Regions from separate parts of the Gilliamella sp. B2911 genome, predicted to be linked through region 1. Evidence: riboswitches for the same ligand, from Rfam matches in the RefSeq annotation. Region 1 holds a riboswitch; each other region holds the start of a gene.
The links. Region 1 has a riboswitch for thiamine pyrophosphate ahead of thiM (hydroxyethylthiazole kinase). Riboswitches for the same ligand answer to the same signal wherever they lie in the genome.
Positions count from the first base shown of each region.

Region 2: another riboswitch for thiamine pyrophosphate. It lies ahead of thiB (thiamine ABC transporter substrate binding subunit); the one in region 1 lies ahead of thiM (hydroxyethylthiazole kinase).
Region 3: another riboswitch for thiamine pyrophosphate. It lies ahead of tenA (thiaminase II); the one in region 1 lies ahead of thiM (hydroxyethylthiazole kinase).

Region 1 is NZ_JAFNNA010000002.1:305,644-309,939, reverse strand. It holds gene trpS (tryptophan--tRNA ligase) at 1-303, shown strand, start outside; gene trkA (Trk system potassium transporter TrkA) at 418-1,779, shown strand; TPP riboswitch at 1,834-1,935, shown strand; gene thiM (hydroxyethylthiazole kinase) at 1,988-2,773, shown strand; gene thiE (thiamine phosphate synthase) at 2,773-3,414, shown strand; gene thiD (bifunctional hydroxymethylpyrimidine kinase/phosphomethylpyrimidine kinase) at 3,426-4,238, shown strand.
Region 2 is NZ_JAFNNA010000012.1:83,310-87,605, forward strand. It holds gene argS (arginine--tRNA ligase) at 1-1,430, opposite strand, end outside; TPP riboswitch at 1,948-2,056, shown strand; gene thiB (thiamine ABC transporter substrate binding subunit) at 2,097-3,095, shown strand; gene thiP (thiamine/thiamine pyrophosphate ABC transporter permease) at 3,110-4,296, shown strand, end outside.
Region 3 is NZ_JAFNNA010000009.1:2,334-6,629, reverse strand. It holds gene J3U27_RS08255 (SemiSWEET family transporter) at 1-238, shown strand, start outside; gene J3U27_RS08250 (hypothetical protein) at 641-874, shown strand; gene J3U27_RS08245 (DUF1161 domain-containing protein) at 1,010-1,414, shown strand; TPP riboswitch at 1,451-1,539, shown strand; gene tenA (thiaminase II) at 1,592-2,236, shown strand; gene asnA (aspartate--ammonia ligase) at 2,283-3,275, opposite strand; gene J3U27_RS08230 (hypothetical protein) at 3,518-3,931, opposite strand.

The DNA of each region.
Region 1 (4,296 bases):
GTTGTACGTTATGATTCAAAAAACAAAGCCGGTGTTTCAAATCTGTTAGATATTTTGACAGGTATTACAGGTAAGCCGATTGCTGAACTTGAAAAAGCGTTTGAAGGCAAAATGTATGGTCATCTAAAAACCGAGGTGGCAAATCAAGTTATCGAGATGTTAACCGGTTTACAAGCAAAATATCATCAATATCGAGATGATGAAAATTATCTTCTTTCAATTATGCAAGAAGGAGCACAAAAAGCTCGCGCTAAAGCAGAGCCTACGTTGAAGAAGGTTTATGACGCAATCGGTTTTGTATAATCTAAAATAAGATTGCGATTATTACTAAATAATATCAAACGGCTTTAATTGATATGAGCTCTATTGTTCTAATAATGAGTTAGCTTGAGGCCTTTTGATTATAATAGGTTTATTATGAAAATTATCATTCTTGGTGCAGGCCAAACTGGTAGTGCACTTGCTGAATATCTAGTAACTGAAAAGCAGAACGATGTGACTGTCGTTGATGAAGATCATGATAAATTGCAATCTTTGCAAGAGCGTTTTGATTTACAAGTCATTTGCGGTAAATCCTCTTACCCACAAGTATTAGAGAGTGCTGGCGCGGAATCAGCCGATATGTTAGTTGCCGTTACCAATTCTGATGAAGTCAATATGATGGCTTGTCAGATTGGGCATGTGATGTTTAATATTCCACAAAAAGTTGCTAGAATCCGTGCTCCTGAATATAACGATGAAAGATACCCATTCTTCAATAAAGATTGTATCAACATCGATCATATTATTGCTCCTGAAAACTTAATTACAAATCATATTAGCCAATTAGTTCAATATCCTGGTGCTCTACAGTTTGCTTCGTTTTATGATAATCGTGTATGTTTGGTTGCTGTAACCGCTTATTACGGTGGTGCGTTAGTGGGGAGCGAACTGTCCGAACTTAAAGAGCATTTACCACATGTCGAAGCGCGTGTTGTTGCTATTTATCGTCAAAATCGTTTTATTCGCCCAATAGGTTCGACTTTAATTGAAGCTGGAGACATGGTTTATTTTATTACCCCTCCCCTCAATATTAAAGCAGTAACCAGTGAACTACAAAGGCTAGAAAAACCTTATAAACGTATTATTATTAGCGGTGGCGGTGGCGTTGCCATTGCTTTAGCTAAACGTTTAGAGAATGATTATCAAGTTAAGTTGATTGAACGTAATGCAGAAAAAGCTGAATTAATAGCTGAGCAGTTAGTTAATACCACCGTGTTACATGGAGAATCATCAGACCAAGAATTATTATCACAAGAGCAAGTTGAGTTAACCGATCTGTTTGTGGCGGTCACTAGCGATGATGAAGCCAATATTATGTCATCTATGCTGGCAAAAAGAATGGGGGCAAAAAAAGTCATCGTTCTTATCCAGCGACAAGCCTACTTAGAATTGATTAACGATAGTGTTATTGATATCGCGATTTCACCACAACATGCCACTATTTCAGAACTACTAAGCCATGTTAGGCAAACGGGTGTAGTTAAAGTTGTCTCATTACGCCAAGGTGAATCGGAAATTGTCGAAGTAGTTGCTCGTGGTGAAGCGGAAAATTCAAAATTAGTCGGTAAAAATATTAACAGTTTAAAATTACCTTCAGGTGCTACGATTGGTGCCGTGGTTCGTGGTGAAGATGTAATTATAGTAAATACGGATTTAATGATTGAAGATGGCGATCATTTAATAATTTTCTTACCGGATAGACGAGCCATTAGTGATATAGAAAGATTATTACAATAACTTGTTTAATTTTTAAACTCAGTTCATAATAGATTCAATTTTATCCAAATTTGTTATTTAGACTCGGGGTGTTTTTTGTTAGAGCAAAAAACTGAGAATTTACCCGTTGAACCTGATCTGGATCATGCCAGCGTAGGGAAGTCTCTGTCTTAATTACCGCTTTTGACACATTCTTCCCTTAATATTATTTATTAGATAAGGAAAGAATATGTCGGTCATTAAATTATTTTCAAATCAAGATGCCATTCCTTTTATTGAGCAAGTTCATCAGAAGCGACCTTTAATCCATTGTATTACCAATGATGTGGTACAAAATTACACCGCTAACGTTCTTTTGGCGATTGGGGCTTCACCAGCGATGGTGGTAGCTGAGCAAGAAGTTGAGGACTTTGTTGCCATTGCAAATGGTTTGTTAATTAATATTGGCACGATCAATAGTCACAGCGCTAAAAGCATGTTACTAGCCGCCGCAAAAGCTAATCAAACTCCTTGGGTATTAGATCCTGTCGCAGTTGGAGCAGCATTGAAATATCGTACTGAAATTGCTAAGCAATTATTAACATTTAAACCGACAGTTATTCGAGGAAATGCTTCAGAAATTCTAGCATTAAGTGGTCAACAATCATCATCAAAAGGGCCTGATGGGCTGGATTCTACTGATTCTGCATTAGATGCGGCAATGCTATTAGCCAAGAAATATCAAACCATTGTTGCAATAACAGGTGAGACCGATTATGTCACAGATGGTGAGCAGGTTTATAGCATTGTTGGGGGTGATATCGCGCTAACACAAGTAACTGGTACTGGTTGTTCATTATCTGCGATTGTGGCAGCATTGATTGCAAGTTCTGAAGATCATTTAAAGGCTACTGCTTCAGCCTGCTTTATGATGAAAAAAGCGGGTGAACTTGCTAATAAACAGCAAGGGCTAGGTACTTTTGCTATGTCAATTATTGACCAACTTTCTCTTTTCACCACAAATAAGGATTTTTGATGAAGAAGCAACTTGATTTAACACTCTATTTAGTACTTGATCCAGTACTTTGTGATGGCATAAATGGTATGGTTAATACCACTAAGTTTGCAGTTGAAAATGGTGTTACTGCCGTTCAATTACGTTCAGAACAAGAATATTCAGGTAGAAATTGGTATAAAGCCGCCCAAGCTTTAAAAGAAGTATTAATCGACACTCAAGTTCCACTATTGATTAATGATCATATTGATATAGCTTTAGCTGTCGATGCCGATGGTGTTCATGTTGGACAAAGCGATCTACCTGTCGAAGTTGCACGACGATTAATTGGAGAAGATAAATGGATAGGGCTTTCAGTCTCTAATTATTCGCAACTTGAGCGCGTTCCTTGGCAACTAGTCGATTATCTAGGTATTGGCCCTATCTATCCAACCCCCACCAAAAAAGATGCAGCAAAAGCAATAGGCATCGCCCAATTGACTGAACTTGTTAAAGCAAAACAATGCCCTGCCGTTGCGATCGGTGGTATCGGTGTAAACAATTTAACTGAAGTGATTCAAACTGGCATTGAAGGTATTGCCGTTGTATCCGCAATTTGCGGGCAAGGAGATATTGCTAAGGCCACATCTGATTTGATTAGAAAAATAAGACAAGCAAGATAGGAAATTAAACCATGACAACAGTTTCATTAACTATAGCTGGTAGCGATCCTAGTGGCGGTGCAGGTATTCAGGCCGATTTAAAGGCCTTTTCAGCGCTTGGCGCTTATGGGATGTCAGTCATTACTGCTTTAACCGCACAAAGTACACAAGGTGTTAATAGCATATACCAAGTGCCACCCGAATTTGTTAAGGCTCAATTTAACACACTTTATCAAGATATCCATATTGATAGCGTTAAAATCGGTATGCTGATGAATAAAGAGATTGTAACCACGGTTAATCATCTATTAAGCAATAATCCTATTGCCAATATTGTTCTTGATACGGTAATGATAGCCAAAGGGGGGCATCCTTTATTGAGAAATGATGCCATTACCGCTATTCGAGAATTGCTATTACCATTAGCCACCATCATCACCCCTAACCTTCCAGAAGCAGCAGCATTACTTGATTGTCATGAGGCACAAAACGAAGATGAAATGCAACAACAGGGTTATGAGCTACTCAAATTAGGCTGTCAGGCAGTATTAATGAAAGGGGGACATTTGCCAAGTCAAGAAAGTCCGGATTATCTAATCACGCCAACAAAGATCATCAGAATGGCATCACCACGTATCCAAACTAAAAACACTCATGGTACAGGTTGCACATTATCGGCAGCTATTTCAGCATTACTACCAAAATATGAGTTAGAAGAAGCCGTTAAACAAGCAAAAAAATACCTACAAGGTGCCATTGAAAATGCAGATAATTTGAAAATTGGTAAAGGAATTGGACCTACTCACCATTTTTATCAATGGTGGGACACCGCAGGAAAAGGCTAGAAAGCTAAATGTAGTATTTTCGGCAAACGCTATTTTCAACAGCTATATACTTCATCGA
Region 2 (4,296 bases), on a different contig from region 1:
ATATTTGATTTTCTAAACACCGACAGTACGCGTGTATAGGCATATTGTAGATATGGTGCAGTATTGCCTTCAAATGACAACATGTTATCCCAATCAAAAACATAATCGGTGGTACGATTTTTGGATAGGTCGGCATATTTCACTGCGCCAATCGCTACTGCATCAATCACTTTGGCAAGTTCTGTTGGAGAAAGATCGGGATTTTTACTTTTAATGAGTGCTTCTGCACGCTCTGTTGCTTCGTCAAGCAGGTCGTTTAATTTTACGGTATCACCTGAACGAGTTTTAAACGGCTTGCCGTCTTTACCTAACATCATTCCAAACATGTGGTGTTCAAGTTTTAAGGATTCTGGTACATATTTCGCTTTATGTACGATATCCCAAACTTGTTCTAGATGTTGGTGTTGACGTGAATCGGTATAATATAAAATACGTTCAGCATGAAGTGTTTCGTAACGATATTTTACACAGGCAATGTCGGTTGTTGCATAAAGATAGCCACCATCACGTTTTTGGATAATAACGCCCATTGGTTCGCCTTCTTTATTTTTATATTCATCTAGAAATACGACGATGGCACCGTCACTTTCAACCGCTAATTTTTTCTGTTTTAGATCGGCAACAATGCCTGGTAGCATACTGTTATAGATGCTTTCGCCCATTGTATCTTCAACCGATAAGGTGACATTAAGGCGTTTATATGTGGCAATGTTTTGTGTCATGGTGATATCCACCAGTTTTCGCCACATTTCACGGCAATATTGGTCACCACCTTGAAGTTTTACGACATAATTACGGGCTTTTTCGGCAAAGGCTTCGTCTTCGTCGTAATGTTTTTTCGCTGCGCGATAGAACGATTCTAAATCTGAAAGTTCCATGTCATTGGCATGTTCGTTTTCCATTTTTTCAAGATAGGCGATTAACATCCCAAATTGGGTTCCCCAATCACCAACATGGTTGGCACGGATAACATTATGACCAAGAAAGCTTAATACTCGGACACTAGCATCACCAATAATAGTTGAGCGTAAATGGCCGACGTGCATCTCTTTTGCTACGTTTGGTGCAGAGTAATCAACCACAATAGTTTGTGGTTTGGCTGGTAAAGTAATATTCAGTTTATCACTATTTAGCGCGACTTCGTTTTGTTCAGCAATCCAACGATCTTTTAAAAAGATATTAATAAAACCAGGACCGGCGATCTCGATTTTATCGGCAATATCATCAATATCAAGATGTTGTAAAACTTTTTCAGCTAATGCTCGTGGTGGCATTCCCAATTTTTTAGCGGTAGACATGATACCATTTGCTTGGTAGTCACCAAATTGGGCTTTAGCTGATTGCTTGATTAAAGCGTCGCAGTTTTTATCAGCACCCGCCATAATCATTGCTTGAGAAACACGTTGTGTTAATAGTTGTTGAATATTCACACTGAACCTAATCGATTAAAATAAAATGCCCAATATAATACTGATAAATTGATAAATTGTCACTGTGGGATTAGTTAAGGACAAGTAAATAGCTGATTCTTTTATAAACAAAAATTTTTTTATTTAGATGTAATTTATTAACTTAATTATAAAATAGATAAAAAAATAAAGAGAAAACAGGTGCCGAAATTTATTTAACTACCTGATTATCAATATCCTTTTGCTCTTTTCAACGTTGGTGTTTGCTCAAGACCATCTGCAAGAACTCAGATTCACAATTGACAAAATACTATGATAATCATGGTGAAAATATCCTTTAGAATGAATATGCAAAACTCACTCACTCCTTAAATAAGCAAGAAATCGATTTTCTGATTACAAATGGGGCTAAGCGGGAATTTTATCAAGCTATCAGATTGATCAAGGGCAGTTACTCTTTTCCAAAATCGTAGATAAGTTTGTAGGCAACCGTTGAGGGTAACTATTTACAATTATACCTTCACCCTCTAAACTAATGTCGTTCTCAACGGGGTGCCCTAGTGGGCTGAGAGTGTCAGATTGACTGACATAACTCGTCGAACCTGAACTGGATAATGCCAGCGGAGGGATTTGAGTTATTATATCTGCTCAAACCTTTTGTCTTTTACCTATTTTTTTGGAGGCAAAATGTTTTGTAAAAACTTTTTACTACCTGTTATTTTTCTATTTTCACTTTTTAGCCCATTAGCCAATGCAGAAATGCCCACTTTGACGGTTTATAGCTATAATTCATTTATGTCACAATGGGGACCCGGTGAGGCAATCAAAAAAGGGTTTGAAGCCCAGTGCAATTGCCAACTTGAGGTTGTGACATTAGGTGATGGTGTGTCAGTTTTAAATCGTATTCGCCTTGAAGGCGATAAAACGAATGCGGATGTTATTTTAGGGTTAGATAACAACCTATTAGAGCAAGCCAAACAAGCGAATATTCTTATTCCTCATCAAATCGCTAAACCCGACAATCTCAACACCAATTGGTGGGATGATAGTTTTATGCCTTATGATTTTGGTTATTTTGCTTTTATCTACAATAATAACAAAGTCAAAAATCCACCTCATTCTTTACATGAACTGGTTGAAAATAAAGCCGGTTGGAAAATCATCTACCAAGATCCAAGAACCAGTACACCAGGACTTGGTTTACTATTTTGGGTAAAAAAAGTTTATGGTGATAAAGCAGCAGAAGCTTGGCAACAAATCGCTAAAAACACGGTGACGGTCACCAAAGGTTGGAGCGAAGCTTATGGTATGTTTTTAAAAGGCGAAGCGGATTTTGTACTTAGTTACAGTACATCGCCAGTGGCACATATCATTAATGAAAACGAGCATCACTACGAAGCAGCTATTTTTGATGAAGGACACTATCGTCAAGTTGAAGTCGCCGGAATTATTAAATACAGTCAAGAAATTGACCTAGCGCGCCAATTTTTACGTTATTTGCTGACACCTGAAGTCCAACACCAATTTGCTGAGAAAAATGTGATGTATCCGATTATCAAAACGGATCTACCTAATGCCTTTGCGCAAATTAATTCGGTCAATAAATCGTTAGAATTTGAGCCAGCAGAGATTGAAAAACATCAAAAAGCTTGGATTCGAGAATGGCAATCGGCAATTAGTCAATAGATCCCGTATCGTCAATGTTAAAATTTAAATCGTTATTACCCGGAATAAGTGCTGCGAGCTTAATACTCATCATTTTAAGCTCGGCACTTATTGCTATTTGGCGATTTGCCTTGGAGTCAGGAAATTTGACGATTTATCTTGATAGTTATGTACTTCATATTGTTTGGATCACTTTTTATCAAGCTTTGTTATCGACAATACTTTCGCTGGCATCAGCAATATTAATGGCTAAGGCGCTCTCCTTTATTGATTTTAAAGGTAAAAAGTTACTGATAAAAATAATGCCAATTACCTTTATTTTACCCGCTTTAGTGGTTGTGACAGGGTTGTTGTCGGTATATGGGCAACAAGGTTTACTGGCTTACATTTGCCAAGTACTGCATATCCCATTTTCATTTCCTATTTATGGCTTGCAAGGTATTTTGTTGGCTCATGTTTTTTTGAATTTTCCTTATGCTTGTGTGCTCTTTTACAAAACATTAAACAGTGTTGCTATAGAACAAAGACAGTTAGCGGCACAACTTAATTTTTCAACATTTACCTATTTTAAATTACTTGAATGGCCGTTACTTCGTAGACAAATATTACCTATGGCAGCACTTATTTTTATGCTCTGTTTTTCGAGTTTTGCCATAGTGCTTGCATTGGGTGGTGGTCCAAAATACACCACGTTGGAAGTGGCTATTTATCAAGCGGTGCGAGACTTTGATCTATTACAAGCCGCATTGCTATCTTGCGTGCAGTTGGTTTGCTGTATTGTTTTTATCAGCTTGATGCAGAAAATAAATAGAAATGATAGAAAGCTGAGTGTTAAATTTAGTCAGTCCAACTATCAATTACCGATAACCAATTGGCTAAAAATGATTAGCATGATCATTATCGTAATAGGGGGATTATTTATCCTGTCTCCGATGATTACCATACTTTTTCAAGGTTTCTATTTTTTCCAAATCTCATTACTCACATCGATGTTGCAACAAGCCTTACTCTATTCAATCCTTATTGCTATAGGTTCCGCTATGATAGCGATGTTACTTGGGTTACTTTTGCTATGGACCAATTGCCGACTATTGATTAACCAACAACGTCAATTAAGTAATCGGCTTATGCTGGTTGCCTCACTGATATTAGCCATACCAAACATGGTATTAGCATCGGGATTGTTTTTATTGTTATTTGGTTATAGTCATCACACTGTTTT
Region 3 (4,296 bases), on a different contig from region 1:
CTATTTGGGTGTTATCGCAACACTTGCATCATTAGGAATGTACGTATCGTATATCCCACAAATTATCGACAATCTTCATGGATTTAAAGCTAATCCAACTCAACCTTTAGCGGCAGCAATTAACTGCTCATTATGGGTCTGTTATGGCTTATTACGACAAAAAAAGGATTGGCCAATTGCAATAGCTAATTTTCCAGGAGTATTATTTGGTTTAACCGCGTTTATTACTGCTTTATAAATTCTTGTTTTAACTCCCTTATATTTTCTTTATACAGCATAATATATGCTGTATTTTTTTATAATCACAATTTTTGTGAAATAGGCTAGATAATGGTTACTCAAAAATTGAGAAATCAGAGAAGATTAAAAATTAACCTTGCATATAACTTATTAATTATTATATTGTTATTGAGTTATCAACAGGTTTGTTAAATACTTATCAAATAATAAAGTGAATAATTTAATCAATTAATTTAATTTATCGATTTACTATTGTTATCTAATAGTGATTAGACTATAGTAAAAGTCAGCCTATTTTTTAGGCTGGATTCATCTTCAAAATCTATCAGAATGTTATTTATATAAAGATTAACTAAATTTGATGATTAACAAATGAGTTTTATAAAATAAGGAAATCACCATGGCTGATATTAATCTTTCCGATGATTTGATAAAAGATTTTATCTACTCAATGTACCGTAAAGAGGTATTATTAAATTTAAAAGGTGTGGTTTTGACTGAAGAAGATCGCAAACAACTCCACGCAAAAAGAGACTTTGTAAATCAATTATCTGAAGCCGAATTATCCGATATTCGCTCATGGGTTCTAGATAAATTAAAATTACTCGAAAACCAACACCAAGAGCAGAATTAACTAAAAAATCTATACTAAGCTAGCTTTTTCAAATCTATTGATAAAATTTATTTGCAGCGTTATTCAAAACGATATGGACAGTTTAAACAATCGTTTTATAATGCATCAGTTACTCGATAATCTTAAGGAAAGATCATGAAAAAGTTAGCAGTAGTTTTATTATTAGGTCTCCCAGTTATTGCATCTGCGTCCAATTGTGACGAAATTAGTGCAAATATCGCCGAAAAAATTAAAAATAACGGTGTTAATGAAAATAGCTTCCAATTAAAACTTGTTCCTCAAGGTGAACAAAATATTGAAGGTAAAATCGTTGGATCATGTGATCGAGGTAAACAAAGCATTGTTTATATTCGTACACCATCATCAAAATCAGTTAAAGATGAGCCTGAAACACCTGTTGAAATCACACCACAACCTGTCGAGAGCGACAGCCCTAGTAACGCTCCAGTTCAAACGCCAGCTTCGGCACCAGTAGAAAAAGTTCAAACTCCAGAGCCGACTTCTACCGAATCTCAGGAAACTGAACAAAAAGCAGAATAAAGAGAAATTTAAGTAACCATTTTATAAATTTTATAATTTGTTTAACCGGGGTGCTATAGGCTGAGATTATACCCGTTGAACCTGATTCGGTTAATACCGACGAAGGGAGTTTAAAACACGTCTATTATAGAAATCTGTTTAACTCCTTATAGCGAATTTGTCAAAAAAGGAGTCATTATGCCATCATTTAACTCACTGATTGAATCAAGCGAGTGGAAACACTATATTCAACATGATTTTGTTCAACAATTAGGAAAAGGCACATTAGACTTAACCTGTTTTCAATACTACCTGAAACAAGATTATCTTTTTTTAATCAACTTTTCCCGAGCTTGGGGACTTGCAGTATATAAAAGTCACGATATTGCTCAAATTCGGCAATCATTAGAGAGTTTAAAAACCATTGTTGAAGTTGAACTTGATCTGCATATTGAATATTGCAAAAAATGGCACATATCTGAATATGAACTAAGCACATTAAAGGAAGCCAAAGCCAATAGTGATTATACACGTTATGTGCTTGATATAGGATTACACGGCGATATATTAGATATACACATAGCGATGGCGCCCTGTTTAATTGGGTATGGCATGATTGCTAATTGGATTCAAGGTTGGAACGAAAACAACCCATATCGCTCTTGGATTGAGATGTATGCCAGTAAGGAGTTTCAACAAGCAGTACAAAAAGAAATTGCTTGGATAGAAGGACAATTACTTAATATTAGTGAAAACCGATTTAAACAATTAAGCCAAATATTTAAGCAAGCGACGCAACTGGAAATAAATTTTTGGCAAATGGCATTAGATAAAAGTGACTAGTAAACAGCATGTTTTACCAGTTTAGATAAAACATGCTGAGCATGAATTATAAAAGTTGTTGATAGTTTTGCTTGGTTACATCATCCCAAACACTTGCTTGGACTTGCCCAATATGATGTTGTTGTAAAAGCAACATAGTTAGTCGAGATTGTCCAATCCCGCCACCAATTGTCTGTAAAAAATCACCATTAGCTAATGCTTTATGCCAAGCATATTGCAGGCGATCTTCATTATTGGTTAATTTTAATTGACGCTTTAACGTCTCAGGATCGACGCGAATACCCATTGACGAAATTTCAAAACCACTATTTAAAACTGGATTCCAAACTAAAATATCACCATTTAATCCTTTAGAACCCATCTCATTATCGCTACTCCAATCATCATAATCAGGGGCGCGCACATCGTGTTTTTCTTTATTTGACAAATCACCGCCAATACCGATTAAAAATACTGCGCCTAACTCTTTAGTAATCGCGTTTTCGCGCTCTTTTGGTGACAAATTAGGATAACGTTTTAATAACTGCTCACTATCCATAAAAGTGATCGACTCTGGTAAAAAACAAGAAAGATGATATTTTTCTGAAACCACTTTTTCTGTAGCCTTAATGGCACTATAAATCTTCTCTACCGTCTGTTTTAAATAAGCAAGATTGCGATCTTCAGGACGAATCACTTTTTCCCAATCCCATTGATCGACATAAACAGAATGAATAGGGGAGAGCTTATCTTCATCAGGGCGAAGTGCTTTCATATTGGTATAAATACCTTCACCAACTGGAAAATTATGTTGGCTCAAGATTTTGCGTTTCCATTTAGCGAGTGAATGAACCACTTCAAATTGTGCATCAGGAATACTCTTAATATTAACCTGAACCGCCTTCTCAGTTCCAGATAAATTATCCTGAACACCATCACCAATTTGACTTAAAAGTGGGGCTTGAACTTCAATTAGTGATAAATTATTAGCTAATTGCTCAGCAAAAAATTGTTTAACAAAATTGATCCGTTGTTGCTGCTCTTTAAATGATATCGTCATGTCTCATCTCAAAAAGTGAATGGGTTAGTGACGATAAATTAAACTAGAAAACAGAAATATGCAAGTTAGAACATATACGGACTTTTTATAAAACGCTAAGCACTATAATCAAATTCACGGATTTCCGATGCGGGCAAGGACTGCATCACACATTAAACGTAAAAAATGAAATCAAATTACCCAATAATACAATATATTAGGTAATTATGCTTCATCATATAGGTAAAAGATAATTGAGTTAATTATTGATTAAAATAGGTGGAAACAATATGGGTTAAATTTGGCTTTTGCCATTTTGCGATGAACACAAAATTAGGTACTATAAATGGATACCTTTTGTTTCCAGCCATAGTAAATTCAAATTTGCTGGTAATCCAGCCTTTCTTGAACTTGAAATTTGAAATTGACGTCATTGGTATTCGAATAACATCATTCGTTAAATCTGCACCGAGAGTTAAGCCAATTAAAATAATTTCATCGGAATTAAAATAAATAAGGTAGTGTTTAATATCAAAAGCGGCTGCGCCCTGAAAAAGTGCAAATCTCCAAAGTTTTGGGTGGATAGAACCATAAATTATTGATGAGCTATTAAAATCGGGTAATTCAAGTTTTTCAAATAAGGCTTTTATTTTTTCTAGTTTTAACCCATCATTCATGTTAATACTCCCTTGCGTTGAAAATTTACTCTTAATTAACACATTGTTTTTATTAAAAATCGAAGATTGTAAGAAGTTGAGGGGATTGATTATAAAACGAACAAAAACTAATTAAAATAGAAATGTAGTAAAAGATCATAACTATCATTTAGAAAAAATTCAGACTTACGAATGGATGAAATATGATCAGATAAGTTATTGCATAAAATCCTTTCGTAAAGGGAGAGGATATGTATTTAAAAATTAAATAGTCGAAGAAATCGTAATAAGCGATTAAGCGGCTTAGCGACGTTTGAATTACCCGCGGTTTGAGGTTTTTATCGCAAAAAAAGTTGAGGAGCGGGGTTTTTGGGGTTCTAAATTTC